4 regions of the Janthinobacterium sp. FT14W genome follow, and region 1 is predicted to be linked to each of the others. Evidence: predicted binding sites of a transcription regulator. Region 1 holds the regulator's gene; each other region holds the start of a gene.
The links. The regulator sigma-54, encoded in region 1, starts transcription at its own class of promoters, with help from an activator protein. The targets are predictions, from matches to a motif close to TGGCANGNAANCTGCTTT.
Positions count from the first base shown of each region.

Region 2: a site for sigma-54 is predicted at 3,488-3,505, ahead of adh (aldehyde dehydrogenase). Genes of this name have one in related genera too.
Region 3: a site for sigma-54 is predicted at 2,856-2,873, ahead of GCN74_RS23465 (urease accessory protein UreD). Genes of this name have one in related genera too.
Region 4: a site for sigma-54 is predicted at 4,353-4,370, ahead of GCN74_RS04345 (EDSAP-1 family PEP-CTERM protein). Genes of this name have one in related genera too.

Region 1 is NZ_WFLL01000013.1:66,532-73,552, reverse strand. Features, by position in the region: gene GCN74_RS11475 (KpsF/GutQ family sugar-phosphate isomerase) at 1-936, shown strand, start outside; gene GCN74_RS11470 (KdsC family phosphatase) at 936-1,469, shown strand; gene lptC (LPS export ABC transporter periplasmic protein LptC) at 1,512-2,123, shown strand; gene lptA (lipopolysaccharide transport periplasmic protein LptA) at 2,149-2,742, shown strand; gene lptB (LPS export ABC transporter ATP-binding protein) at 2,742-3,497, shown strand; gene GCN74_RS11450 (RNA polymerase factor sigma-54) at 3,502-4,980, shown strand; gene hpf (ribosome hibernation-promoting factor, HPF/YfiA family) at 5,050-5,409, shown strand; gene GCN74_RS11440 (enoyl-CoA hydratase/isomerase family protein) at 5,563-6,648, shown strand; gene rapZ (RNase adapter RapZ) at 6,782-7,021, opposite strand, start outside.
Region 2 is NZ_WFLL01000067.1:7,541-14,561, forward strand. Features, by position in the region: gene GCN74_RS26410 (PQQ-dependent methanol/ethanol family dehydrogenase) at 1-1,387, opposite strand, end outside; gene GCN74_RS26415 (DUF779 domain-containing protein) at 1,437-1,826, opposite strand; gene adh (aldehyde dehydrogenase) at 1,882-3,402, opposite strand; gene GCN74_RS26425 (beta-propeller fold lactonase family protein) at 3,748-4,704, opposite strand; gene GCN74_RS26430 (TonB-dependent receptor family protein) at 4,909-7,021, shown strand, end outside.
Region 3 is NZ_WFLL01000045.1:35,927-42,947, reverse strand. Features, by position in the region: gene GCN74_RS23475 (sensor histidine kinase) at 1-380, shown strand, start outside; gene GCN74_RS23470 (GGDEF domain-containing response regulator) at 555-2,759, shown strand; gene GCN74_RS23465 (urease accessory protein UreD) at 2,904-3,770, shown strand; gene GCN74_RS23460 (urease subunit gamma) at 3,812-4,114, shown strand; gene GCN74_RS23455 (urease subunit beta) at 4,210-4,539, shown strand; gene ureC (urease subunit alpha) at 4,541-6,241, shown strand; gene ureE (urease accessory protein UreE) at 6,255-6,779, shown strand; gene GCN74_RS23440 (urease accessory protein UreF) at 6,779-7,021, shown strand, end outside.
Region 4 is NZ_WFLL01000003.1:169,404-176,424, forward strand. Features, by position in the region: gene GCN74_RS04305 (cytochrome b) at 1-523, shown strand, start outside; gene GCN74_RS04310 (cytochrome c1) at 560-1,324, shown strand; gene GCN74_RS04315 (glutathione S-transferase N-terminal domain-containing protein) at 1,445-2,056, shown strand; gene GCN74_RS04320 (ClpXP protease specificity-enhancing factor) at 2,292-2,804, shown strand; tRNA gene GCN74_RS04325 (tRNA-Thr) at 2,831-2,906, shown strand; gene GCN74_RS04330 (dodecin) at 3,131-3,337, shown strand; gene GCN74_RS04335 (hypothetical protein) at 3,401-3,709, opposite strand; gene GCN74_RS04340 (hypothetical protein) at 3,872-4,246, shown strand; gene GCN74_RS04345 (EDSAP-1 family PEP-CTERM protein) at 4,458-5,444, shown strand; gene GCN74_RS04350 (tetratricopeptide repeat protein) at 5,509-6,567, opposite strand; gene GCN74_RS04355 (type II secretion system F family protein) at 6,579-7,021, opposite strand, start outside.

The DNA of each region.
Region 1 (7,021 bases):
CAGATCGAGTCCGACGCCATCAATGCCCTGCACGCGCGCCTGGCCACGGACGACAGCGTGGGCCGCGCCGTGGCGATGTTGCTGCAATGCAAGGGGCGTGTCGTCGTCTCCGGCATCGGCAAGTCCGGCCATATTGCGCGCAAGATTGCCGCCACCCTCGCGTCCACCGGCACGCCGGCCCTGTTCGTGCATCCGGCCGAAGCGGCCCATGGCGACCTGGGCATGGTCACGTCGGACGATGCTTTTATTGCCATATCGTATTCCGGCGAATCGTCGGAACTGATGGCCATCATGCCCGTCGTCAAGCGCATGGGCGGCGTGCTGATTTCCATGACGGGCAAGCCGAATTCGAGCCTGGCCCAGCTGGCCGATGTGCACCTGGATATTTCTGTTGAAAAAGAAGCCTGTCCGCTGAACCTGGCGCCGACGGCCAGCACCACCGTCACCCTGGCCCTGGGCGACGCGATCGCCGTGGCCTTGCTCGACTTGCGCGGCTTCAAGGAAGAAGATTTTGCCCGCTCGCACCCGGGCGGGGCCCTGGGCCGCCGCCTGCTCACGCACGTGCATGACGTCATGCGCAGCGGCGAACGGGTGCCGAAGGTGCCCGTGGACGCCTCCTTGCTGCAGGCGCTGGAAGAAATGACGAAGAAGGGCATGGGCATGACGGCCGTCGTCGATGCGGACGACCACCCCGTGGGCGTGTTTACCGATGGCGACCTGCGCCGCATGTTCGAGCGCGTGCAGGATTTCACGCAGGTGGCGATCCGCGACGTCATGCATGCGCAGCCGCGCAGCATCGCGCCCGAACGCCTGGCCGTGGATGCCGTGGCCGTGATGGAGCAGTTCCGCATCAACCAGATGCTGGTCGTCGATGCCGACGGCAAGCTGGTGGGCGCCCTGCATATCCATGACCTGACGCAAGCGAAGGTGATCTGATGGATAGCGTAGCGGACAACCTGGCGCGGGCGGCCAAGGTCAGACTGATGATCTTTGACGTCGATGGCGTGCTCACCGACGGCAGCCTGCATTTCGGCCCGGACGGCGAGATGATGAAAACGTTTAATGTGTATGATGGCCTGGGCATCAAGCTGCTGCAGGAATCGGGCGTGCAGACGGCCATCATCAGCGCGCGCCGCTCGGCCATCACGGCACGCCGCGCGCAAGACCTGGGCATTACCCATGTGCACCAGGGCGGCCACGACAAGCTGACGCCGTTTCGAGAGTTGCTGGCGTTGACGGGCTTGACGGAAGAGCAATGCGGCTATATCGGCGACGACGTCATCGATGCGCCCATCCTGCGCCGCGTGGGGTTTGCCGTCAGCGTGCCGGGCGGGCGTCCGGAAGTGCAGGGCCTGGCGCACCACGTGACGCAGGCCGGCGGCGGCCGCGGCGCAGTGCGCGAGATCTGCGAATTCCTGCTGCGCGCCCAGGACAACTATGCGCGCGTCATGGCGCCGTTCCTGGAGTGAGGCGCGCCTTGCCGCCCGTGACATTTGAAAGAGTGAAGCCCTATGCGTAAGCCAGGAGGCGCCCATCGCTGGCGCGTGATTTTTACCGTGCTGGGCGCAGTCGTCGTTGCGCTGGGCAGCTTCTGGCTGCTCGAAGTGATGAACAAGAATGGCCAGGACATCACGGCCAGCAAGCATCTGGATGAACCCGACTATTTCATCACCAATTTCAGCCTGGTGCGCATGGACTTGACGGGCAAGCCCAGCTATATCGTGTCGGGCACCAAGCTCACGCACTATCCGCTGGACGATTCGTCCGATATCGACCAGCCCTTCGTGCGCAAGCTCACGCCCGGCATGCCGCCGATGAACATGAATGCGGAACTGGCGCATATCGACCAGGACAATACCCGGCTGCAACTGCACCGCAATGTCGTGATCGACCGCGTGGCCAGTCCGAAGGCGCAGAACCTGACGGTCAGGACGGAAGCGCTGACGGTGTTTCCGGATGAGGAAAGAATGGAAACGGACGTGCCTGTCGATATCCTGACGGGCGCTTCGCGCATCAATGGCGTGGGCATGCAAGCCAATAACGCCACCGGCGTGGTGCAGGTGCACAATGCCTTGCGCATGGTCCTCCCGCCGAAACCGCGCCCGGCCGCGGCGGCAAAATGACAGAATGAAACAAGGAAACCATACTATGAAGAACATCTTGCTGTTGACTCTATTCTCGACCGTCTGCTCGCTGGGCGTGATGGGCGCGGCGCATGCCGAGAAGGCCGATTCCGAGAAGGAAGCCGTCATCACGGCACGCAGCGGCCTGGTCGACGACGTCAAGCAGACGCGCACCCTGACGGGCGACGTGGTGCTGGTCAAGGGCACCCTGACCATGAAGGCGGGCCGCGCCCTGATCACGGAAGATCCGCAAGGCTACCAGTTCATCACCTTCTGGGCAGATCCCGGCAAGCTGGCCACCTTCCGCCAGAAGCGCGATGGCGCGGGCGACCTGTGGGTGGAAGGCGAAGCGGAGCGCGTGGAATACAACAACAAGACGGAAGTGGTGAAACTGTTTTCCAAGGCCAAGCTGACGCGCCTGGAAGGCACGAAGCCGACGGACGTGGCCAACGGCGCCTTCATCTCGTATGACAGCCGCAAGGAAGTGTTTACGATGGAAAATTCCGACAGCGGCACCAGCACCCCGGACGGCGGCAGCGTGCGCATGGTGATCCAGCCGAAGACCAAGGCACCGGCGGCGGAGAAAGCGCCGGCCACGCCTGCGCCAGGAAAGAAATAATGGACAATACACGTTGCGGCAGTACCCTGATCGTTCGCGGGCTGCAAAAAACCTATGGCAAGCGCCAGGTCGTGCATGATGTCTCGCTGCAAGTCGAATGCGGCGAAGTGGTGGGGCTGCTGGGCCCGAACGGCGCCGGCAAGACCACCTCGTTCTACATGATCGTCGGCCTGGTGCCGTCCGATGGCGGCAGCATCGATATCAGCGGCGTGGACATCTCCAGCCTGCCGATCCACCGCCGCGCGCAGATGGGCTTGTCGTATCTGCCGCAGGAAGCCTCCGTCTTCCGCAAGCTGACGGTGGAAGACAATATCCGCGCCGTGCTGGAAATCCAGACCGTCGAAGGCCGTCCGCTGACGAAGGCCGAGATCGAGGTGCGCCTGGATAAACTGCTGGCCGATTTGCAGATTGAGAAGTTGCGCGAAAACCAGGCGCTGTCGCTGTCGGGCGGCGAGCGCCGCCGCGTGGAAATCGCCCGCGCGCTGGCCACCGATCCCCGTTTCGTGCTGCTGGACGAGCCGTTCGCCGGCGTCGATCCGATCGCCGTGATCGAAATCCAGCGCATCGTGCGTTTCTTGAAGGAGCGCAATATCGGCGTGCTGATCACCGATCATAATGTGCGCGAGACGCTGGGTATTTGCGACCGTGCCTACATCATCAACCAGGGCTCGGTGCTGGCGTCGGGACGCCCCGACGACATCATCGCGAACGAGTCGGTACGCCGGGTCTATCTGGGCGAACACTTCCGTATGTGAGCCAATGAAACAATCATTGCAGCTGCGCACTTCGCAGCATTTGGCACTGACGCCGCAGTTGCAGCAATCGATACGCCTGTTGCAATTGTCTACCCTGGAATTGCACCAGGAATTAGAGCAATTGCTGACGGACAATCCTTTGCTCGAGCGCCTCGATGATCCGCTCGACCGTTCGCTGCGCCTGCTGTCCGACGGCGCCCTGAGTTCCACGGCCGCGCCGGCCGAAGCGCCGCCCCAGCCGCCAGGCCAGGAAGCGCCTGCGGCGCCGGCCGAAGGGGAAACCTTTGACGGCGAGGCGGGCGAGGGCCCGGCCGCCGCGGACGGCGGCGACAGCGACTGGAGCGACGCGAGCCGGAGCAAGACGCCCGACGACGAAGATTCCCGCCCACAACTCGAAGCCCATCACTGCACCCTGCGCGAGCATCTGATGGAGCAGATGCGCGTGACGGTGCTCGAATTGCGCGACCGCGCGCTGGTCGAGCTGATCATCGACGCGCTCGACGACAATGGCTACCTGGAAGAGGCGCTCGACGACATCCTGGCGCGCTTGCCGCAAGAGCTGGAAATCGACGTCGACGAGCTGCGCACGGCCTTGTCCCTGCTGCAAAGTTTCGATCCGCCGGGCGTGGGCGCGCGCAATGCGTCCGAATGCCTGGCGCTGCAAATCAAGCGTTTGCCCCATATCGCCATGGTGACGCGGCGCATGGCCCTCGTCATCGTGGAAAAGCACCTGGCCTGGTTTGCCCAGCGCGATTTCAACAAGCTGAAAAAAGCCCTCGATTGCGACGATGAGGACTTGCGCGAAGCGCAGACGGTGATTCGCCAGTGCAATCCGCATCCGGGCGCCGTGTTTGCCTCCGACGTGTCTGACTATGTGGTGCCCGACGTCGTCGTCAAGCGCGCCCGCAATGGCTGGCAAGTCACCTTGAACAACGACGTCATGCCGCGCCTGCGCGTCAATGCCATGTACGCCAACTTGCTCAAGCAGGGCAAGGGGGAGGGGGCCATGGGTGCACAGCTGCAGGAAGCCAAGTGGCTGATCAAGAATATGCGCCAGCGCTTCGACACGATACTGCGCGTGGCACAGGCGATAGTAGAAAGACAAAAGAACTTTTTCTCGCATGGGGCCGTTGCCATGCGTCCCCTTGTGCTCCGTGAAATAGCTGATACACTGGGTTTACACGAGAGTACTATCTCGCGGGTAACAACTCAAAAGTACATGCTGACCCCGCACGGCATGTTCGAGTTGAAATATTTCTTTGGTAGCCACGTCGCCACCGAAGCGGGGGGCGAAGCGTCATCGACGGCGATACGGGCATTGATCGTGCAACTGACAGGAGCAGAAGACCCTAAAAATCCTTTATCCGACAGTAAGATTGCGGACATGCTGGGGGAACAAGGCATGGTGATTGCGCGACGTACTGTTGCCAAATACCGGGAAGCATTAAAAATTCCGCCAGTGAGCCTGCGTAAGTGTTTGTAAGTTTTTTTCGGTTCCTCTGCGGGCCGGATACGATGGACCGCACGAACCCGATCATCTTTAGGAGTGTGTATGAATCTCACCATCAGCGGACATCATCTTGAAGTGACACCAGCCATCCGTGAATACGTACAAACGAAGCTGGAGCGCGTGAAACGTCATTTCGATCAAGTCATCGATATCGCCGTGATTCTGACCGTGGATAACCTCAAAGAGAAAGAAAAACGTCAAAAGGCCGAAGTCAATCTGCGTCTGAGCGGCAAGACCGTCTATGTGGAAAGCCTGGCGCAAGACTTGTATGCCGCGATCGATACCCTGATCGACAAGCTCGACAGGCAAGTGATGAAGTACAAAACCAAAGTGCAAGGGCACGGTAAAGAGGCGATCAAGCATCTGCCAGACAGCTCGGAAGAAGAATTCGCCGCCGCCTGAGCGGGCCGCGACTTTCAACCGGCTGTGATCAACTAAGGGCGCGCATTGCGCCCTTTTTTGCGCCCGTCGCCCTTGCCGGGCCGCGTCATGGGAACGCAATGTTCCGTCCGAAGGCGCTAGAATGTTCCCATACTTACTACTTTCCATCCTGCCATGAGCGACTTCGTCCAGACCTCCATCCGCAACCGCACGGGCCACATCGTGCTCGACCGCCCGAAAGCCTTGAATTCCCTCTCGCTGGACATGGTGCGCGCCCTGAGCGCCGTGTTGCTGGCCTGGCGCGACGATCCGCAGGTAGACGCCGTGGTGATCCGTTCCAGCAGTGAAAAAGCCCTGTGCGCCGGTGGCGACATCCGTTTCTTTTACGATGCGGGCCGGGCCACGCCGCAAGGTGGCAGCGCCCAGCTGGAAGATTTCTTTACGGAAGAATATGCGCTCAACCATGTAATTCATTTCTATCCGAAACCGTATATCGCCGTGATGGACGGCGTGGTGATGGGCGGCGGCATGGGCGTGGCGCAAGCCGGGCCCGGCAACCGCCTGCGCATCGTCACGGACCGCACGCGCATGGCCATGCCTGAAGTCAATATCGGCTTGTTCCCGGACGTGGGCGGCAGTTATTTCCTGTCCCGCCTGGCCGGCCAGCTGGGCCTGTACCTGGGCTTGACGGGCTTGACGATCAACGCGGCCGACGCCCTGTACACGGGCCTGGCCGATGTGTACCTGCCCGAGGCGCAGATGGGGGCGCTGCTGGCCCTGTTCGAATCGACGCCCGGTGAAGGCTTGCCGGTCGCCATCCAGGCCCTGGCCGCGCCATTCCAGTCCCAGGCGGGCGTTTCTGCGCTGGCCACGGCGCGCGCGGCGCTGGACCGCCATTTCAGCGCTCCTTCCGTGGCGGCCATCATGGCGTCGCTGGCGCAGGACGACAGCGCGTTTGCCGGCAAGGCCCTGGCGGCCATGCGCCTGCGTTCGCCGCTGATGATGTCGGTGACCCTGGAATTGCTGCAACGGGGCGCCCGCCTGGGCGTGGCCGACTGCCTGCGCCTCGAGCGCACGGTGGTGCGCCACAATTTCGAACATGGCGAAGTGATCGAAGGCGTGCGCGCGCTCGTGGTCGACAAGGACAATGCGCCGCGCTGGCAGCCCGCCAGCCTGGATGATGTCGATGCAGCCATGGTGGCGCGCTTCTTTGCTCCTGTCTGGCCGGCCGCGGCGCATCCGCTTTATCATCTGCAGTAACAACGCCGGATAAAACCGTAGCGAGCGGAAGGGAGAGGTGGTTGAGAAGCGGAACTGTGCTTGGCACGGGGCCGCCGAGGCAGCGAGCATCGCAGACCACCTGTACCGACGCGCAGCAGGTTTTATTGGCGTTCTAGCTGCGCTCGCGGTGGCGCAGGACCACCCGTTCGTTGGGACCGAAGTATTGCGCCAGCCGTTCGGCCATGTACACGGAACGGTGCTGGCCGCCCGTGCAACCGAGGGCCACCGTCAGGTAGCTGCGGTTGTCGGACTTGAATGATGGCAGCCATTTCTCGATGAAGGCGCGGATATCGGCCAGCAGTTCCAGCGCGCTGGGCTGCGCGTCGAGGAAGGCGATCACGGGCGCGTCGCG
Region 2 (7,021 bases), on a different contig from region 1:
AGTCGTCAAACAGGGGCTTGATGGTGAAGCCCGCGCCGAGGAAGGCGCCGCCCTTCTTGTAGCTGATCGGCTCGTTCCAGATATCCATGCCCCATTCGTTCGCGGGAACGTAGAACAGCTTGGTTTGCGGCGAGTACGCCATCGGCATCTGGTTTTTGGCGCCGAGGAAAGCCGGTGCGGCAAACACGGTCGTGCCCTTCTTGCCTTCCTCTCCCTTGGTCGGGTCGCCAGGGCGGCCCGCGGCGATGTAGTTCGGCCGGCCCGTCTTCAGGTCGATGCTGCTGGCCCAGGTGATTTTCTTCACAAACGGAAAGGCGTTCTGCAGCTTGCCCGTGCTGGCATCGATCACGTAGAAGAAACCGTTGCGGTCGGCCTTGCCACCATAGCGCTTGCCATCCATGTCGAAAGTGACGAACTCGTTGGCGCCGTCGAAATCCCAGGCATCGTTCGGCGTGTTCTGATACGCCCACTTGATCTGGCCCGTTTTCACGTCGAGCGCCACGGTGGATGACGAATACAGGTTGTCGCCGGGACGCAAGTGGCTGTTCCACGGTGCCGGGTTGCCCGTGCCAAAGTACGCGAGCTTGGTTTGCGGATCGTAGGTGCCGCCCATCCACGTCGAGGCGCCGCCCGTTTTCCACAGGTCGCCCGGCCAGGTTTTGTTCACGGTGCCGGACACGCCGTTATCGATGGCCTTGCCATCCTTGTCGTAGCGGTGGCCCATATGGCCCTCTACCGTGGGACGGCTCCACACCAGGTCGCCTGTCATGGGATTGCGCGCTTCGACCCGGCCCACGATGCCGAATTCCCCGCCCGACACACCCGTCAGCAGCAAGCCTTCGGCGATCAGCGGTGCGGCCGTCATCGAGTAGCCGGCCGCGTAATCGTCAACTTTCTCCTTCCAGACGATCTTGCCCGTATTCTGGTCCAGCGCCACCAGGTATGCATCGAGCGTGCCGAAGATCACCAGGTTGCCATACAGGGCGGCACCGCGGTTGACCACGTCGCAGCAGGGCATGATGCCGTCCGGCAAGCGATGCTCATACTTCCACAGCTTGGCGCCCGTTTTCAAGTCGACGGCAAAAATACGTGAATACGATGCCGTGACGAACATCTTGCCGTTGTGAATCAGCGGCTGCGATTCCTGGCCCCGCTGTTTTTCACCGCCAAACGAGAACGACCAGGCCGGCACCAGCTTGGCCACGGTCTTGTCATTGATCTGCGTCAACGGCGAATAGCGCTGGCCCTGCGTGCCCATGCCGAACGACAGGACGCTGGCCGGATTCTTCGCCGTGCTGTCGAGCATGGCGGTAGTGACATTGCCCGCATCCGCTGCGTGAACGAGCGATGCCGGCGCTACCAGACTCAGGCTGACGAGTATCCCCATGATTTTTTTCTGCACAATCATCTCCCTCTGTTTTATTAGTATGTGTGTATCAAGTCTTGCGGTGCTCATGCGGCTGGGCATGCAGCAAGGCGCACTCTTCATCGGTGAACAGGCGCGAGCGCGTCAGGAAGCGCTTGCCCGTGCCGTTGTCGAGTGAAAACATGCCGCCATTGCCATCGACCACATCGATAATCAACTGGGTATGCTCCCAGTACTCGAATTGCTCGAGTCCCATGTAGAACGGTGTGCCATTCAAATTGCCGAGATAAATGTCGGTATCGCTGACATCGAACTCGCCCAGCGCGTAGCACATGGGCGCACTGCCGTCGCAGCAGCCGCCCGACTGGAAAAACATCAGCGGGCCGTGACGCTGGCGCAACTTGTCCATCATTTCCAGCGCCGCATCGGTGGCGACCACCCGGGCAATTGCTGTACTCATGGCATCCCTTTCTGCGCGCCGCGCCTGGCCTGCAAGCGCGGCGCCTGTTGCCGGTTTAGAAGAAGCCCAGCGCTTTCGGGCTATAGCTCACCAGCAAGTTCTTCGTTTGCTGGTAGTGGTCGAGCATCATCTTGTGGTTTTCGCGGCCGATACCCGATTGCTTGTAGCCGCCGAACGCGGCGTGAGCCGGATACAGGTGGTAGCAATTGGTCCACACGCGGCCCGCCTGGATCGCGCGTCCCATGCGGAAGGCGCGCGAACCGTCGCGCGTCCACAAGCCGGCGCCCAGGCCGTACAAGGTATCGTTGGCAATCGCCAGCGCGTCGGCCTCGTCCTTGAAGGTGGTCACGGACACGACGGGGCCGAAAATTTCTTCCTGGAAGATGCGCATCTTGTTATTGCCCTTGAACACGGTCGGACGCACGTAGTAGCCGCCCTCCAGGTCGCCTGCCTGCGTGTTGCGCTCGCCGCCGGCCAGCACTTCGGCGCCTTCCTGGCGGCCGATGTCGAGGTAGGACAGGATTTTTTCCAATTGTTCCTGCGACGCCTGGGCGCCGATCATGGTGGAAGAATCGAGCGGGTTGCCCTGCTTGATGGCGGCCACGCGCTTCAAGGCACGTTCGATGAATTTCTCGTAGATCGATTCCTGGATCAGCACGCGCGATGGGCAGGTGCATACCTCACCTTGATTCAGCGCAAACATCGCAAAACCTTCCAGGCACTTGTCGAAATAATCGTCGTCCGCATCCATCACGTCTTCAAAGAAGATGTTCGGCGACTTGCCGCCCAGTTCCAGGGTGACGGGAATCAGGTTTTGCGCCGCGTAGCCCATGATCAAGCGGCCCGTGCCCGTTTCGCCCGTAAAGGCGATCTTGGCGATGCGCTTGCTCGACGCCAGCGGCTTGCCCGCTTCCAGGCCGAAACCGTTGATGATGTTCAATACGCCCGGCGGCAGCAAGTCGCCGATCAGCTCGACCAACACCATGATGGACGCAGGTGTCTGCTCGGCAGGCTTGAGCACCACGCAATTGCCTGCCGCCAGGGCAGGTGCCAGTTTCCACACGGCCATCAGGATGGGGAAATTCCACGGGATGATCTGGCCCACGACGCCCAGCGGCTCATGGTAGTGATAGGCATAGGTTTCCGCATCGATTTGTGCGACGGAACCCTCCTGCGCGCGGATGCAACCGGCGAAGTAACGGAAATGGTCGATGGCCAGCGGAATGTCGGCATTCATCGTTTCGCGGATCGGTTTGCCATTGTCGATGGTTTCCGCCGTCGCGATCAGGCTCAGGTTCTGTTCGATGCGGTCGGCGATGCGGTTCAGGATATTGGCGCGCTCGGCCGGCGAAGTCTTGCCCCATGCCTCCTTGGCGGCGTGTGCGGCGTCCAGCGCCAGCTCGACGTCTTCCGTCGTGGAACGGGCGATTTCGCAAAACGGCAAGCCCGTGATCGGGGTAATATTAGGAAAGTATTCACCTTTTACTGGTGCAACGAATTTGCCGCCAATGTAATTGTCATAGCGTTGTTTGAAGGGATTGGCTACGCCCAGTTTGCTGATGTCTGCGAGATTCATGTCGTCCTCTATCGGGTTAATTAGAATGGAATTACTTAATTAAAATTAAACGTCCTGGTACAGATGGGGTGAGTACACGGAGTCTTTCGCAAATGCCGTGCCAGCTCGCCGTCCCATTACAAACTTAGCGGGTTTTACCCTCGTTACAAGGGCGTGGCGTCCATACCGGCCCGCTTTTCCTCGCATGCCCGGGGCATGAAAGGAGGGCGTGGCGCTGTTTGCATTTTGAACAAGGCTGAAGCAGGCTGTTGCAATCCGGGCCAGCACCCTCCTTGCCCTGCGCGGCCCCGCAGCCGCTGCACAATGGAACAGGTGTGCCAGACTGGAACACCTGTTCCATGCGGGCTAGCGAATCACCACGCCCCATGGCAATTCACCCACGGCAATGTCGGCCACCTTGCGTGCGCCGGCCGTGTCGATGACGGAAACGCTGTTCGAGCGGCCATTGGCCACGTACAACTTGGCACCATCGGCCGTGATGGCCATATTCCAGGGGCGCTTGCCGACGGGAATCGTCGCCGTCACCTTGTTGCTGGCCGTATCGATGACCATGACCGTACCGTCCGTGCCATTCGATACATACACTTGCTTGCCGCCGGGATGGACGGCAATGCCATTCGCATTCTTGCCCGCGGGAATAGTGGCAACAGCCTTGCGCGTGACCATGTCGAGCACGTAGACGGCATTGACCAGTTCGCACGCCACGTAGGCGCGGCCCGAATCGGGGCTGAAGCCGATGCCGCGCGGGCGCAGGCCCACGGCGATGGACACCACCTGGCGGCGTTGCGCTACATCAATGACATCGACTTGCTCGGCCTCTTCCGCGCTGACCAGCAGCCAATGCCCATCGGGGCTGAACACGGCATGTTCCGGGTTGCGCCCTTGCACCTTGATATCTGCGAGCAAGACGCCCGTCTGGCCATCGAGCAAGGCCACGCTATTGTTTTCCTCGACGGCCACGGCCACGTATTTACCATCGCGGGAAGCGCTGACGCCCTCGGGCGACTTGCCCAGCGTCACCGTGCGCAGGGGTGCGCCCGCGCCGTTATCGATCAGCAGCAAAGCGCTGCTGGCCGCATCCGTGACAAACAATTGCCGTCCGCTGGGGTCGGCGGCGATGCCGCGCGGACGTTTTCCGGCCGCAATCTGGCGCACCACCTGGTCGGTCGCCGTGTCGATCACGCTCAAGGTGCCCGATTTTTCGTTGGGAACATAGGCAAACGGGGCGGCCTGGATGGCAGTGCTGGCGAGCGCAGGCAGCAGCCAGCAAACCTGGCGCAAGCGCGAGAAGAAGTTGGGCATAATCACCTTTTCAATGGCAAAACACAGGAAAAGCGCGCGGGAGCGGCGCAAGTGACGATGGCTGCATGCAAACGCCGTGCCACTGACAAGCGTATAATTTCAACCCACCAATGGAGACATGGCAGGCATATTGCTTGATAAGACTATGCAGACCTGTGCCGCACACGCGCTCAAGCAGGCTTTTATTCACCTTGGAGAATCAGCATGCAGCATCGTTTCCGCCTGAACACCATTGCCAGCCTGTTTGCCGCCGGCAGCGCCGCCCTGGCCCCCCACGTCTTTGCCGCCGAGGCAGCAGCCCCCGCCAATGGGCAACTGATGGATACGGTGGTCGTCAGCGGCAGCCGCATCGCCCACCCCAGCCAGGAAGTGCCGGCATCCATCGACGTGATCGACAGCGCCCGCATCCAGGATGGGCAAATTCGCGTCAACGCGTCGGAAGCGCTGGCCGCCGTGCCGGGCCTGGTCGTGCAGAACCGCCAGAACTATGCGCAAGACTTGCAGATCTCGTCACGGGGCTTCGGCGCCCGTTCGGCCTTCGGCGTGCGCGGCGTCAAGCTGATCAGCGATGGCATTCCGGCCAGCATGCCCGATGGCCAGGGCCAGGCCGCCACGTTCAACCTCGATACGGCCGAGCGCATCGAAGTGCTGCGGGGACCGTTTTCTGCCATCTACGGCAACCACTCGGGCGGCGTGATCCAGCTGTTTTCCAAGGATGGGCAAAATCCGCCCTCCGTCGAGCTGGACGTGACGGGCGGCAGCTACGGCACCAGCAAGGTCGATCTCTCGGCGCAAGGCCAGGCAGGCGGCATCGGCTACGTACTCGACGGTTCGCGCTTCCGCACGGATGGCTTCCGCAACCACAGCGCCGCCACGCGCGAACAGGCGTTCGGCAAGATCACTGTCAAGCCGAATGCGGACAGCAAGCTGACCATCGTCGCCAACAGCCTGCATCAGGGAAATACGCAAGATCCGCTGGGCGCCACCTGGGCCACGTTTGCCCGCGACCCGCGCGCCGGCGAAATCGATGCGAGCGACACGCAAAATCCGAAACGCACCCTGGCTGACCGCTACAACACGCGCAAGAGCATCGACCATCAGCAGATCGGCGCCACCTACGAACAAGCGTTCGGCGACGACCGCCTGCACGTGACGATGTATGGCGGCAACCGCGACGTGATTCAATATCAGGCCTTCAACAAGGGTTTCCAGGCGCCAGCCAAGCATTCGGGCGGCGTGGTCGATTTCCAGCGTCAGTTCTACGGCATCGACACCAACTGGCTGCACGTGAACCAGTTGGCCGGCGGCAAGCTGAGCACGACCATCGGCATCGACTACGGCCGCTCCAGCGACGACCGCACCGGCTATGAAAATTTCATCGGCGACACGTTTGGCGTGAAAGGCAAGCTGCGCCGCGACGAGCAGGATGTCGTCTCCAGCCTCGATCCGTATATCCAGACGGAATGGCAAAGCGGGCCATGGCTGCTCAGCGCCGGTTTGCGCTACAGCAAGATGAAAGTCTCCGTCAGCGACCACTTCCTCAGCAATGGCGACGACAGCGGCAGCCTGGAATTCAGCCATACGACGCCGGTGCTGGGTCTGCTGTATAAACTGACGCCCAACGTCAACGTGTACGCCAGCGCCGCGCGCGGCTTCGAAGCGCCCACCCTGAACGAACTGTTTTACTCGGGTACGGCCGGCGGCTTCAATTTCAACTTGAAGCCGGCCACCAGCACCAACCTGGAAGCGGGCGTCAAGGCCAGGATCAACAACAACACGCATGTGAATGCGGCCGTGTTCCAGATCAAGACCAGCGACGAGCTGGTGGTCGATCAATCGAGCGGCGGACGCACCAGCTACCGCAATGCCAGCAAAACCTTGCGCCAGGGTATGGAAGTGTCGCTGGATTCGAACTTGGCATATGGGTTCACGGCAAAAGTAGCCCTGACCAGCCTGCACGCCGTGTATGACCAGGGCTTCGGCACCGTCAGAGAGGGCAGCCGTTTGCCGGGCGTGCCCAGCGCCAACTTGTTTGCGGAACTGGCCTGGAAAGATACATTCGACCGTTTTGGCGCGGCGCTGGAAAGCGTGGCCAGCAACCAGGTCTATGCGGAAGACAGCAACAGCGAAAAACCGGCACCCGGCTATACGGTGTTCAATGCGCGGTTCAATGCCAAGCAAAGCGCGGGCCATTGGCGCTTCAAGGAATTTGCCCGCCTGAATAACCTGTTCGACAAGACCTCTGTGGGTTCCGTCATCGTCGGCGACAGCAACAAGCGCTACTATGAAGCGGCGCCGGGACGTAATTGGTTGCTGG
Region 3 (7,021 bases), on a different contig from region 1:
CGCGCGAATTCGTGCAGCTGATGAAAGGCGAGCTGACGGTGGCGTCCCTGCCGGGGCAGGGCGCCACCTTCCGTTTCAGCATACCCGCGCAGGCGGCGCTGGCGCCCGTGCCGGCGCCCGTGCCGCCGTCCATGCCGGCGCTGGCGCAGGCGCCGCCGGCGCTGCAGGCGACGGACCTGCAGCTGCTGGCTCCGGACGAGCGCGCGGCCTTGCTGGTGGCGCTGCGCGAATTGAACCTGGCCAGGGTGGCCCTGCTGCTGGCGGCCCTGCCTGCGGCGGCGGCGCCCTTGCTGGCGCCGCTGCAGGCCATGCTCGACCAGCATCAGTACCGGCAGCTGTGCGTCTTGCTGGAGGACGAAGGCGCATTGGCGCACACGTGAAAGTGTGGGCTGACAACATCGGATTCGATGAAAAGACGGCCAAAATGCCGTCGATGGATGGTGCTAAATTGCAATAAAGATTATGATGATAGTACGTAGTTCATCGCAAAGAAATGTCTTGTCCAGCGCGGCAACCGACCGCCGCGCCTCATCCAAAGCTGAGAGAACTGCTACATGCACCGCGATTTTTCCGAAGTGAATGCTAAGGGCGAAGTACTGATCGTTGAAGATACGCCCGCTTCGCTGAAGCTGTTGAGTGATTTGCTGGGCGGCGCCGGCTATGCGGTGCGCCAGGCGCCGAACGGCGAACTGGCCCTGTGGACGGCCCAGGCGCGCCCGCCGGAGCTGATCCTGCTCGACGTGCGCATGCCGGGCCTCGACGGCTTTGAAGTGTGCCGCCGCCTGAAGGAAATTCCCTCGCTGCGCCAGGTGCCCGTGATCTTCCTGTCGGCCCAGTACGATACGGACGACAAGGTGCGCGGCTTTGCGCTGGGCGCCGTCGACTTCATCGCCAAACCGTTCCAGGCCGAGGAAATCCTGGCCCGCACCGATGCGCACGTGCGCCTGGCGCGGGCGCAGCTGCAGCTGGCGCAGGAGCGCGCCAACCTGGAGCGGCGCGTGGCCGAACGCACGGCCGAACTGGAGCAGGTGGCCAGCACCCTGGCGCGCGAAGTGCAGATCCGCCGCGCCAACGAGGAGTTGCTGCGCCTTTCCGGCCAGGTCTTCGAGGCCACCCAGGACGCCATCCTGATCACGGATTCGGCCGGCGTCATCGTCACGGCCAATCCCGCTTTTACGCGCATTACCGGCTACGCGGCGCAGGAAGTGGTGGGCACGGACATCATGCGCCTGCACGCCGAATACACGGGCGAAGCGGTGCTGCTGGCCATGCGCCAGGGCCTGCGCAGCAGCGGCTGCTGGTCGGGCGAAGTACAGACGCGGCGCAAGAGCGGCGACACCTATCCCTGCCTGCTCAGCGTCTCCACCGTGCACGGCCCCGACGGCGCCGTCGTCAACTACGTGGGCGTCTTCCTCGATATCAGCGAGCGCAAGGCCGAGCAGCACCTGATCGATTTCCTTTCCTACCACGATGCGCTGACGGGCTTGCCGAACCGCGTGCTGCTGCGCGAACGCTTCGAGCAGGCGCGCGCGAACGCCGTGCGCGACGGCCAGCAGGTGGTGCTGATGTGCCTGGACCTGGACCGCTTCAAGAATATCAACGATTCGCACGGCCAGGCCGTGGGCGACAAGGCGCTGCAGGTGGTGGCGCGCTTCCTGTCCGGCTGCGTGCGCGAAGGCGACACGGTGGTGCGCCAGGGCGGCGACGAATTCCAGATCCTGCTGCAGGACGACGCGCTGCTGGGGCGCACCCTGGGGCTGGCGCAAACCATCCTGGCCGGCTTGCGCGAAGAGCTCAGCGTCGACGGCGAACGCCTGGCGCTGACCACCAGCATCGGCATCGCCATGTGCCCGGCCGACGGCGACAGCCTCGATGACGTGCTGCGCCACGCCGACACGGCCCTGGTGCGCGCCAAGGAAATGGGGCGCGACCACTACGCCTTCTTCACGGAGCGCATGGGCAGCGATATCCGCGCCCGCCTGGCCATGCAGCAGCAGCTGCGCGGCGCCATCGGCCGCGACGAATTCGAAGTGCACTACCAGCCGCAGATGTGCTTGCGCACGGGCGCCATGCTGGGCGCGGAAGCCCTGCTGCGCTGGGATAATCCCGTGCTGGGCAAGGTGCCGCCCGGCCTGTTCATCGCGCTGGCCGAGGAATACGGCCTGATCACGGCCATCGGCGAATGGGTGCTGGAAAGCGTGTGCGCGCAGATCCGCGCCTGGCACGACGCGGGACTGGGCAGCATCAAGGTGGCCGTCAACCTGTCGGGCAAGCAGTTCGCGCAGGACCGCACGGTGCCGTTCGTCGAAGCGGCCCTGCGCAAATACGGCATCGCACCCGCCTGCCTGGGCATCGAGATCACGGAAAGCACGGTGATGGGCGATCCGGACAAGGCGGTGGCGGCCCTCACGCGCCTGAAGGATATCGGCGTGGGTATCTCGCTCGACGACTTCGGCACGGGCTATTCCAGCCTGGGCTACCTGAAGCGCTTCCCCATCGACGTGCTGAAGATCGACAAATCGTTCGTCGACGATGTCACCACCAGCAGCAGCGACGCGGCCATCGCCCGCTCCGTCATCTCGCTGGCGCACAACCTGGACATGCGTGTCATCGCCGAAGGCGTGGAAACGCGCGAACAGGTCGACTTCCTGACGGAGCATGGCTGCGACGAAATGCAGGGCTATTATTTCAGCCGGCCCCTGGCCGCCGACGCCTTGACGGCGCTGCTGCGCGAACGGCGCACCCTGGCCGTCGCCTAGACGCGCACCGCGCCGCGGCGTGCACGCATGGCTGCACCATGCTGGTGCGCCTGCCGCGTGACGGTGCGCGATTCTCACCTTTTCCCCGTGTAGCGCTGGCACATATCCTGCTTTGTCTGTCGTATCTTCATACGATTGCGACGCATGCCAGACAGCACCCATTCCATCCTGCCTCCCGGCGCCGGCGCGCATAGCGCCTGGCACGCGCAGCTGCGCCTGGGCTTTGCCTGGCACGATGGCGTCAGCCGCCTGGTCGAGCGCGCGCACAGCGGCCCCCTGCGCGTGCAAAAGCCCTTGTATCCGGAAGGCAATGCCGTCTGCCACGCCATCATCATCCACCCGCCCGGCGGCGTGGTGGGCGGCGACCAGCTGGCCGTCGACGCCACGGCGGGCGAGGGCGCGCACGCCTTGCTCACTTCCCCGGGCGCCGCCAAATGGTACCGCGCGAACGGCCACGTCTCGGGCCAGCACATCGTGCTGCGCGCGGGCAGCGGCGCCGCCATCGAGTGGCTGCCGCAGGAAAGCATCTTCTTCGACCAGGCTTGCGTGCGCCTGCGCCATGAGGTGGAACTGGCGGCGGACGCGGGCTACATCGGCTGCGACATCGTCTGCCTGGGCCGCAGCGCCTCGGGCGAAATTTTCAACACCGGCAGCATCAGCCAGCAGGTGCAGATACGCCGCGGCGGCAAGCTGCTGTGGTGGGAGCAGGGCGTGCTGGCCGCCGGCGGCGCGTTGATGGCCAGCCCCCTGGGATTGGCGGGCCACACCGTATGCGCCACCCTGATCGCCGTCGGCCGCCCCCTGGCGCCCGCCGTGCTGGCGGCCCTGCGCGAGATCGCCGTGCCGGCCGGCGCCCTGTTTGGCGCCACGCAGATGAAATCGCTGGTGGCGGTGCGCCTGCTGTGCGACGACAGCGAGGCGGCGCGCCGCGTCATGCTGGCCGCCTGGCAGCTGCTGCGCCCCGCCGCGCTGGGGCGTGCCGCCGTCGTGCCCCGCATCTGGAACACTTAGCATCTGGAACACTTAATCAGGAAAGAAGCGCAAGGAAAACCATGGACCTGACTCCCCGCGAAAAAGACAAGCTGCTCATTTTTACGGCCGCGCTGCTGGCCGAACGGCGCCTGGCGCGCGGCTTGAAACTCAATTATCCGGAAGCGGTGGCCCTGATCAGCGCCGCCATCATGGAAGGCGCGCGCGATGGGAAATCCGTGGCGCAGCTGATGTCGGACGGGACGAAAATACTGTCGCGCGCCGACGTCATGGACGGCATCGCCGAGATGATCCCCGATATCCAGGTGGAGGCGACCTTCCCCGATGGCAGCAAGCTGGTGACCGTGCACCACCCGATACCGTAGTTTTTTTGACCGCCCAGGGCGCCACCCGCACCCTGGCTGCTTTTTGCGCCAGCGACCCGCCGGCAAGCGTAACGCGATCCTTGAAGGAGCCCCTCATGACACCAGGCGAATACAAATTGGAAGAAGGCGAAATCAGCCTCAATGCGGGCCGCGCCACGGCCACCGTGGTGGTGGCCAACCGGGGCGACCGGCCCATCCAGGTGGGCTCGCATTTCCACTTTTTCGAGGTCAACCCGGCGCTGGCCTTCGAGCGCTGGCGCGCCTACGGCATGCGCCTGAACATCACGGCCGGCACGGCCGTGCGCTTCGAACCGGGCCAGCAGCGCACGGTGGAACTGGTGGCGCTGGCGGGCGAGCGCAAGGTCTACGGCTTCAATGGCGAAGTGATGGGCGAACTGCAAGACACTCCACCGGGAAAGGATTGAGATGGCCAGCATTCCCCGCAGCGCATATGCCGAGATGTTCGGCCCCACCACGGGCGACCGCATCCGCCTGGCCGACACGGAACTGTTCATCGAGATCGAGCATGACTATGCGATCTACGGCGAAGAGGTGAAGTTCGGCGGCGGCAAGGTGATCCGCGACGGCATGGGCCAGTCGCAGCGCTGCGCGGCCGAGGTGATGGATACCGTGATCACGAATGCCGTCATCCTCGACCACTGGGGCATCGTGAAGGCGGACATCGGCCTGAAGAACGGCCTGATTTTCGGCATCGGCAAGGCGGGCAACCCGGACATCCAGCCGGGCGTGACCCTGGCCATCGGCGGCGCCACCGAGATCATCGCCGGCGAAGGCATGATCGTCACGGCCGGCGGCGTCGACACGCACATCCACTTCATCTGCCCGCAGCAGATCGAGGAAGCCCTGATGAGCGGCGTGACCACCATGCTGGGCGGCGGCACGGGGCCGGCCGTGGGCACGGCCGCCACCACGTGCACGCCGGGACCGTGGCATCTGCACGCCATGCTGGCGGCGGCCGATGCCTTTCCCATGAACCTGGGCTTCATGGGCAAAGGCAACGTCAGCCTGCCGCTGCCCCTGGAAGAGCAGGTGCGCGCGGGCGCCATCGGTCTGAAACTGCACGAGGACTGGGGCAGCACGCCGGCCGCCATCGACAATTGCCTGTCCGTCGCCGACCGCATGGATATCCAGGTGGCGCTGCACAGCGACACCCTCAACGAGGGCGGCTTCCTTGAGCATACCCTGGCCGCCTTCAAGGACCGCACCATCCACACGTTTCACACGGAAGGGGCGGGCGGCGGCCATGCGCCCGACATCATCGCCGCCGTGGGCCAGTCCAACGTACTGCCCTCGTCGACGAATCCCACGCGCCCGTTCACCGTCAACACGCTCGACGAGCACCTGGACATGCTGATGGTGTGCCACCACCTGGACCCGGCCATTGCGGAAGACGTGGCCTTTGCCGAATCGCGCATCCGCCGCGAAACCATCGCCGCGGAAGACATCCTGCACGATATCGGCGCCATTTCCATGATGTCGTCCGATTCGCAAGCCATGGGCAGGGTGGGCGAAGTGATCATGCGCACCTGGCAGACGGCGCACAAGATGAAGGTGCAGCGGGGCGCGCTGGCGCCCGACACGGCACGCAGCGACAACTTCCGCGCCAAACGCTACATCGCCAAGTACACGATCAACCCCGCCATCACGCACGGGATATCGCACGTGGTGGGCTCCATCGAGGCGGGCAAGATCGCCGACATCGTGCTGTGGAAACCGGCCTTCTTCGGCGTCAAGCCGTCGATGATTTTAAAAGGCGGCATGATCGCCGCCGCGCAGATGGGCGACCCGAACGCGTCCATTCCCACGCCCCAGCCCGTGCACTACCGCATGATGTTCGGCGCCTTCGGCGGCGGCCTGAAAAAGTCGTTTACGTTTGTGTCGCAGGCAGCCTACGAGCTCGATATCGGCCACCAGCTCAAACTGAACAAATCCCTCATCGCCGTGAAAAACATGCGCGGCTTGCGCAAGGCCGACATGATCCACAACGGCGCCACGCCGCACATGGAAGTGGACCCGGAAACCTATGCCGTGCGCGCCGATGGCCAGCTGCTCGTGTGCGAGGCGGCGTCCGTGCTGCCCATGGCGCAGCGCTATTTTCTATTTTAGGCAGGAGACAAGCATGCTCACATTGCATACCAGACTGGCGGCTGACGATCCGCGCGCCGCCGTTGCCCAACTCGTGCTGCCCTACGACCAGCGCGAAAAATGCCGGCTGCGCGCCGTGCTGTCGAATGGCGAGGACGTGGCCGTGTTCACCGTGCGCGGCACGGTGCTGCGCGACGGCGAGCGCATGACGGGACCGGAAGGACAGGTGGTGCAGATCGTCGCCGCGCGCGAACCGACCTACCTGGTGCGCTGCCTCGATGCGCATACCCTGCTGCGCTGCGCTTTCCACCTGGGGAACCGCCACACGCAGGCGCAGGTGGGCAACGGTTTTCTACGCATCCGCAAGGACGTGGTGTTGAAGGAAATGCTGGAGGGCTTGCAGGCGACGGTGACGGAAGAAAGCGCGCCGTTCGAGCCCGAGGCGGGCGCGTATGGCGGCGGCCATGGCCACCACGACGGCCACGGCCAGCACTTGCTGGCGCCCGTGCCGCTGCGGCAGAAAATCCACCGTCCCAGTGATACGCCAGGCGCCGCATGATGCAGGCGTCGGCCCTGCTGCATCTGCTGCAGTTCGCCAGCCCGGCCTTGCCGATCGGCGCCTACAGCTATTCGCAGGGGCTGGAGGCGGCGCTGGAATCGGGCCTGGTGACGGATGCAGCCACGGCGCGCGACTGGATCGCCCAGCATCTGGCGCAAGTGGTGGCGCGCTGGGAAGCGCCGCTGTGCTGGCGCTTGATGCAGGCGTTCGCAGCGCAGGACCTGGGCGCCGTGCAGCGCTGG
Region 4 (7,021 bases), on a different contig from region 1:
GACCCCGCTGCACATCGCGCCAACCTGGTACTTTACGCCGTTCTACTCGGTGCTGCGCGCCACCACGGCCGACTTCATGTACGTGCTGATGGCTGCCGTGGCCGCCTACGTGGTGTTCATCTGGCTCAAGTCGCGCCTGTCGACAACGGTCAAGTCCGCCATCGCCGTCATCGCCCTGGTCGCCATCGTCGGCATGCTGCCGCAGGTGCTGGACGCGAAATTCTGGGGCGTGGTGTTCTTCGGCGGTTCCGTGGTGATCCTGGCCTTCCTGCCATGGCTCGACCATTCGCCCGTGAAATCGATCCGCTACCGTCCGACCTGGCACAAATACATCTACGCCATCTTCGGCCTGTCGTTCCTGGTGCTGGGCTACCTCGGTACCCAGGCGCCAACGGATACGAAAACCATCGTGTCGCAAGTGTGCACCCTGATTTACTTCAGCTTTTTCCTGCTGATGCCATGGTGGAGTGCAATGGGCAAGTTCAAGACCGTGCCGTCGCGTGTGACGTTTCACCCGCACTAAGCCGCTCTCACGCCACGCTCAAAGGACATACATCATATGAAGATTGCAAAAAAACTGCTCGCCATCCTGGCCCTCGTGCCCGCCATGGCCCTCGCCAGCGAAGGCGGATTTCCGCTGGACAAGGCACCTGACCGCCAGACCAACATGGCAGCGCTGCAGCATGGCGCCAAATTGTTCGTCAATTATTGCTTGAATTGCCACGCCGCCGTGTCGATGCGCTACAACCGCCTGCGCGACCTGGGCTTGACGGAAGACCAGATCAAGCAGAATCTGTTGTTCTCAGGCGATAAAGTCGGTGACTTGATGACGACCAGCCTGGCGCCGCAGGACGCCAAGGCTTTCTTTGGCGTCGTACCGCCGGATTTGTCGGTAATTTCGCGCGCGAAATCATCTTCCGCTGGCACAGGCGGCGACTACCTGTATACTTACCTGCGTACGTTCTATAAAGACGACACTCGTCCGACCGGCTGGAACAACATGGTCGTGCCGAATGTTGCCATGCCGCATGTATTATGGGAATTGCAAGGTGTCCAGACTGCCAAGTTCGTGGAAGAGAATGATCCCCACGAAGCTGGCAAGAAGATCCACAAATTTGCCGGCTTCGAGCAGGTCAAGCCAGGTACATTGAACAAGATCGAGTATGACAATGCGGTAGCCGACCTGGTCGGCTACATGGAGTGGATGGCCGAACCGGCACAGCAGACACGCAAGCGCCTGGGCGTTTGGGTGCTGCTGTTCCTGTCGGTATTTGCTCTGCTGGCATGGCGCCTTAACGCGTCGTTCTGGAAGGAAGTCAAATAAGTGAGGCGCCGGCCGCAGGCCGGCTGGTGCCTGTTTCTGCGTTGTCCGCATGAGTGGACAAGCGACCTGGGGTGAGCCGTTCGCGGCTTCACCCCCTTTGTTTCTAAGGAACTATAAAAAATGATGGTTCTCTATTCGGGTACAACCTGCCCATTTTCGCAACGCTGCCGCCTGGTCCTGTTTGAAAAAGGCATGGACTTCGAAGTGCGCGACGTCGACCTGTTCAACAAACCGGAAGATATTTCGACCATGAACCCGTATGGCCAGGTGCCTATCCTGGTCGAACGCGAACTGATCCTGTATGAATCGAACATCATCAACGAGTACATCGATGAGCGCTTCCCGCATCCGCAACTGATGCCGGCCGATCCGCTGATGCGTGCCCGCGCGCGCCTGATGCTGTTCAACTTCGAAAAAGAACTGTTCGTGCACGTGCACGTGCTGGAAAGCGAACGCGCCAAGAGCAACGACAAGGCCCACGACAAGGCACGCGCGGAAATCCGCGACCGCCTGACGACCCTGGCGCCGCTGTTCCTGAAAAACAAGTACATGCTGGGCGACGAATTCTCGATGCTCGACGTGGCTGTCGCGCCGCTGCTGTGGCGCCTGGACCACTACGGCATCGAACTGTCGAAGACGGCTGCACCGCTGATGAAATACGCCGAACGCATCTTCTCGCGTCCGGCGTATATCGAAGCGCTGACGCCTTCGGAAAAGGTCATGCGCCGCTAAAAGATATCCCCATAAAGCTACTGCGCAGCCCGCTCTCGACTTGGCGTTACTCGCCGTACTCAAGTACGGCTGCGTTACTGAAGCCGATATCGGGCTTGCTCGCTACGCTTTCTGGGGCATCTTGGGCCAGCTGTCATGCTTGGTTCCTGTATTGATAGTTGTCCCATCGTTTCATTGAACTACCGGTGCGCCCGCCTCATGCTGACGGGGGCGCTCCCGCCTCACCGTGCCTACCATGTCTGAAATCTCAACCAAACCTTATATGCTGCGCGCCATCTACGAGTGGTGCACCGACAGCGGCTACACGCCTTATCTCGCGGTCAAAGTCGATTCGCGCACCACGGTACCGATGGAATACGTGAAAAAGGGCGAAATCGTGCTCAACATCAGCTTCGGCGCCACCAGCGGCCTGAAGATGGACAACGACGCCATCCGCTTCCACGCCCGCTTTGGCGGCGTCTCGCGCGAAATCTACGTACCGGTCGACAACGTGATGGCCATCTACGCCAACGAAAACGGCCAGGGCATGGCCTTCGAGCCCGTGCTGGGCAACGATGACCCGGATGCGCAACCGACGGACAGCCCCGCATCCGCCGACGTCCCGCCGCCAGTGCTCGCCCCCGCCGCCAGCGGTCCCACCCTGTCGTCCGTGCCCACCGGTTCCCCCGAACAGCGCGATGCCGCCACGCCAGGCGACGACGAGCCACCAAAAAAAGGCGGCCGCCCGACCCTGACACGCATTAAATAGCGTATAATTCGCAACGCGCAGTTTTTGCCGACTTAGCTCATTTGGTAGAGCAGTTGATTTGTAATCATCAGGTGGCCAGTTCGAAACCGGCAGTCGGCACCAGAATTCAGCAGTAAATCAAAGGGTTACCCGCTCCGGCTGGTAGCCCTTTTTTCTTTTCCCCCGCCTGCATGGCACTCCCGTGAGCATGCAAACGCGTCACCATCCAGATCGGCCGCTGGCGTGCTGCGCCGCGCCATGACGTCCGGCACATTTAGGCGCAAGATGAGTACGTGCTTGCGCAAAGCAGGCTCCCGATGTCTGGCTTATCTACCTGGGGGAACATCATGTCCGCACACACTTACAAGCTGATCGAACTGGTCGGCACGTCGACCGAGAGCAGCGATCAGGCGATACGCGATGCCATTGCCAAGGCGGCGCTGACGGTCAAGCATATGGACTGGTATGAAGTGACCGATTCGCGCGGGCATATCGTCGATGGCAAGGTGGCGCACTTCCAGGTCACGCTCAAGGTCGGCTTCCGGCTCGAATAAAGCCATGCGGCATGGGCGGCACCGGCGTGCCAGCTGCGCGCCTTGCACTACCTTGCCCTTGCGCTACCGCCTGGCGGCTGACCTGCCCTGCAGCCACTCCCTGCCCCCCGCCTCCAGCGCGGTGTCAATGACCTTTTCCGGCAAGCTGTAGACGGTCGCCCAGCTGGCGCGTCCATCCTGCGTGTTGGCGGGGAAACTGTGGGTTTCAATCGGCCAGTGGTATTTGCGCTTCAAGGCCTTGACGATGGCGGCCAGCGAGACGCGGCCTTGCAGCGGTTCGGCGCCGGACTGGTCGCGGTTCGACAGCAGCACGGCCAGGACCTGGCCGCGGCCCGTGCGCGCGCCGGGGAAGGTGGGGGTTTTGTTTGCCATGGCCTATTTTACCGGGCAATGATCGGGCGAGCGGCGACGTGCCGCACCTTTGATATGCCGCAAGCACCGCACCGGCGTTGCGGCCACCATGAGCATTTCGCCAGGCGTGCCAGCGCCCCTCTGGCTGCCTGGGCCTATGATCAAGGGGCGCAGGAGCCTATCATGCACAGCCTGAACATCCACGCCATGCAATGGCAGCCCGTAGCCAATATTTCCGCCGTCGATCCGCTGCTGCCCGAGGATCTGGCCTGCTTTCGCGAAGTGCGCGACGTGCTGCAACGCTATGGCGCGCTCGACCGCTTCAGCATTTCCCTGATCCACCGCCATTTCGACATCGCCGACGACGAGGAGCTGATGGAGTACACGGATGTGGAACAGCGCACCTTGACGGTGAAACCTGTCAAGAAAAGCGACATCGACTGGAATCACACGACGATTACCAACTGGAAATTAACGCAAGACGAGGAAGTGGCGCGCATCGCTTGCGGTTGCGCACGCAATTCCGGTGGGCACCTGGGCTATCACCGCGGTACCTGAGGCCGGCCGACGCCGCCCGCCAGGCGGCGTCGGCCTTTCTTACACTGTCCCCTATCCAGCGCAGTTCGCTTTGCGCAAGTGCTTGATTCAATGTAATTTTTTTGTGTGGCATGCAAGCTGCTTATCTGTGTCTACGAGATGAATCCAGGCAATTCCTTCTGGATTCTTTGTCCCCCGGATTTTCCGAGACTGACCACGACAAGAGGCTGCGATGAACGTCGATCACACACGAAACAAGACTCTGGGCTGGCTGGGCGCACTGGCGGCGGCCAGCCTGCTGGCCAGCGGCCAGGCGCAGGCCGGCGCGTACGGCCTGGCCGTCAATGAGTTGAACAATTTCCGCATCACCACCAGCGCCGGCACGCTGTCGCTGGCCGGCGCCAACCGCAATGCCAGCGACAGCGCCTTTTTCGAAGGCGGCGTGGCCGTCAATCCCCGCGCCGTCAATACGGGCCCGGCCGCCAACGCGGACGTGCTGCAAGTGTGTTCGGGCGGCGGCTGCAACGGCTTGCCGCAGAACCATTACGCGCCCACCACCGCGCTGGAATTCGCGCGCGGCGACGCGCATGCCTTCGGCAACATGCTCAATGGCGGCGCCAGCGTGAGCGCCGTGGCGGAAGCGCAGCGCAACACCATCGGCGCCGCCACGGCCACGGCCGGCGACACGCTGACCGGTTCCGTCAACCTGACCCTGTCGAGCGCCGGCTTCATCACCTTCAGCTTCATGGGACGGCGCGACCTGCGCACCAGCGTGACGACCATGGGCGACAAGTCGAATGTGTCGATCATGGATATCTTCAATATCTCGTGCAACAGTTCCAGCCCCGTCGGCTGCCTGTCGCACGCGAACGCGGATGGCGTGATCTTCCAGTTCGCCCCCGATGGCGACCCGAACAATGGCAGCGACGTCAACGGCAACCATGGCGCAGGCAGCCTGGACCCGTTCAGCCTGAACATGACGGCCGGCACCAACGACCCCGCCACCTCGCGCGCGTTCACGAACGGCTTCGCGATGTTTTCCCTGACCTCGAATTTCGCCCTGCCCGCCGGCAGCTACACCTTGAACTTTTCCAAGTCCACGCGCACCGACATCGTCGTCATCGATCCGCCGCTGGCCGTACCGGAACCGGGCACCTTGTTCCTGCTGGGCACGGGACTGGCGGCCCTGGCTGTGACGCGGCGGCGGCGGCCGCAATAATCGGCGGCATGAAAAAACGCGGCGCCCATGAGGCGCCGCGTTTTTTTGCATCAGCAGCGGCGTTTTACCCCAGCCGCGCCAGCGCCTGGCGCGCCAGCTGCAATTGCTGCACATAGTAACGGTGCAGCATGGCCGGGTCGCTCAAGTCGCGCCCCAGTATCAGGCGCAGCTCGCTGGCAGGACAGTCGGCGGCCAGGGTCTGCACCTGGGCGCCCAGCTGGCGGGCCAGCCGGCGCGCCGCCTGCTCCTGCGCAGGCCGGTATTCGACACGCGTGCGCGCCACCTGGTAGCTGCTTTCATTGGCCAGGCGCACCACCTGCACGGCATTGCCGGCCAGGCTGCGCGCCAGCGCGGCGGCCAGGCCAGGCACGCCGTTGCCATTCACAATTTCCAGGCGCGGCGGCGTACTGGCCGCAGGCGCCGATTGCACCAAAACGCTAACCGGCCCGTTGCGCGCCGCCGGCACGCGCCGCAGCCGGGCCATGCCATCGCCCTGCGTGATTTCCACGCGCGCCATGGCGGGCGCATCCGGCACTGCCTCGACGGGCTGGGGCGGCGCCTCGGGCGGCGCGGCGCGCAGCAAGGCCAGGTCGCGCCGCAAGTCGTGCTCCTGCAGGCTGGCCGCCTGGCGCCGCATGACGGCGGCCCGTTCATGCTGCCCCAGCCGTTCCAGCACTTGCGCCAGGTGCAGCCAGGCCAAGGCATTGAGCGGGTCGAGCAGACACGCCTGTTCCAGCGCCGTCAACGCTTGCGCGTCGCGCCCGCTCAGATAATAAGCACGGCCAAGATTGCTGAACAGATAGGCCTGCTGCGGCCGCGCCATGCCCGCCTCCTGCGTCAGCGCCTGCCACTGGGCAATGGCGGCGTCGTGTTCTCCCCGCTGCGCATGCAGCACGGCCAGGCCGTTGCGCGCGTTCACGTGGCGCGGCGCATGGCGCAGGGCGTGTTCATAGGCCGCCTGCGCAGCGGCCAGGTCGCCCGCGTCAAAATACCGGCGCCCCGCCACGTAGGCGGCATCGGCGTCGGGCAACAGCGGCAGCGGCGCGTGGGCCGGCGGTGCGGTACAGGCGGCCAGGCCAAGGCAGGCACAGGCGGTGGCCAGGCGGGAGAGCGTCAAGCGCATGGTGACTCCTTTCAGCGGCTGGCCATGGCCGGCACGAGCACGCGATAGACTTCGATCACGGCCGGCCCCATGAGCACCAGCATCAGGGTGGGAAAGACGCAAAAAATCAGGGGGAACAGCAGTTTCAGGGCGATCTTCGCTGCCGCCTCTTCGGCCAGCAGGCTGCGCTTGCTGCGCAGGTTTTCCGAATGCACGCGCAGCGAATCGCCCATGCTCGTGCCGAAGCGTTCCGACTGGATCAGCATGGCGACGAGGGTGTCGACATCTTCCACGCCGCTGCGCAGGGCCAGGTTGCGCAGCGCCTTTTCCTTGGAAAAGCCGGTGCGCATTTCCATCAGCACCAGCTGCAATTCCTGCGCCAGCACCACGCTCTTGATGTGGATCTCGCCCGACACCTTCACCAGCGCGCGCTCCAGGCTCAGGCCCGCTTCCACGCACACGGTCAGCAGGTCGA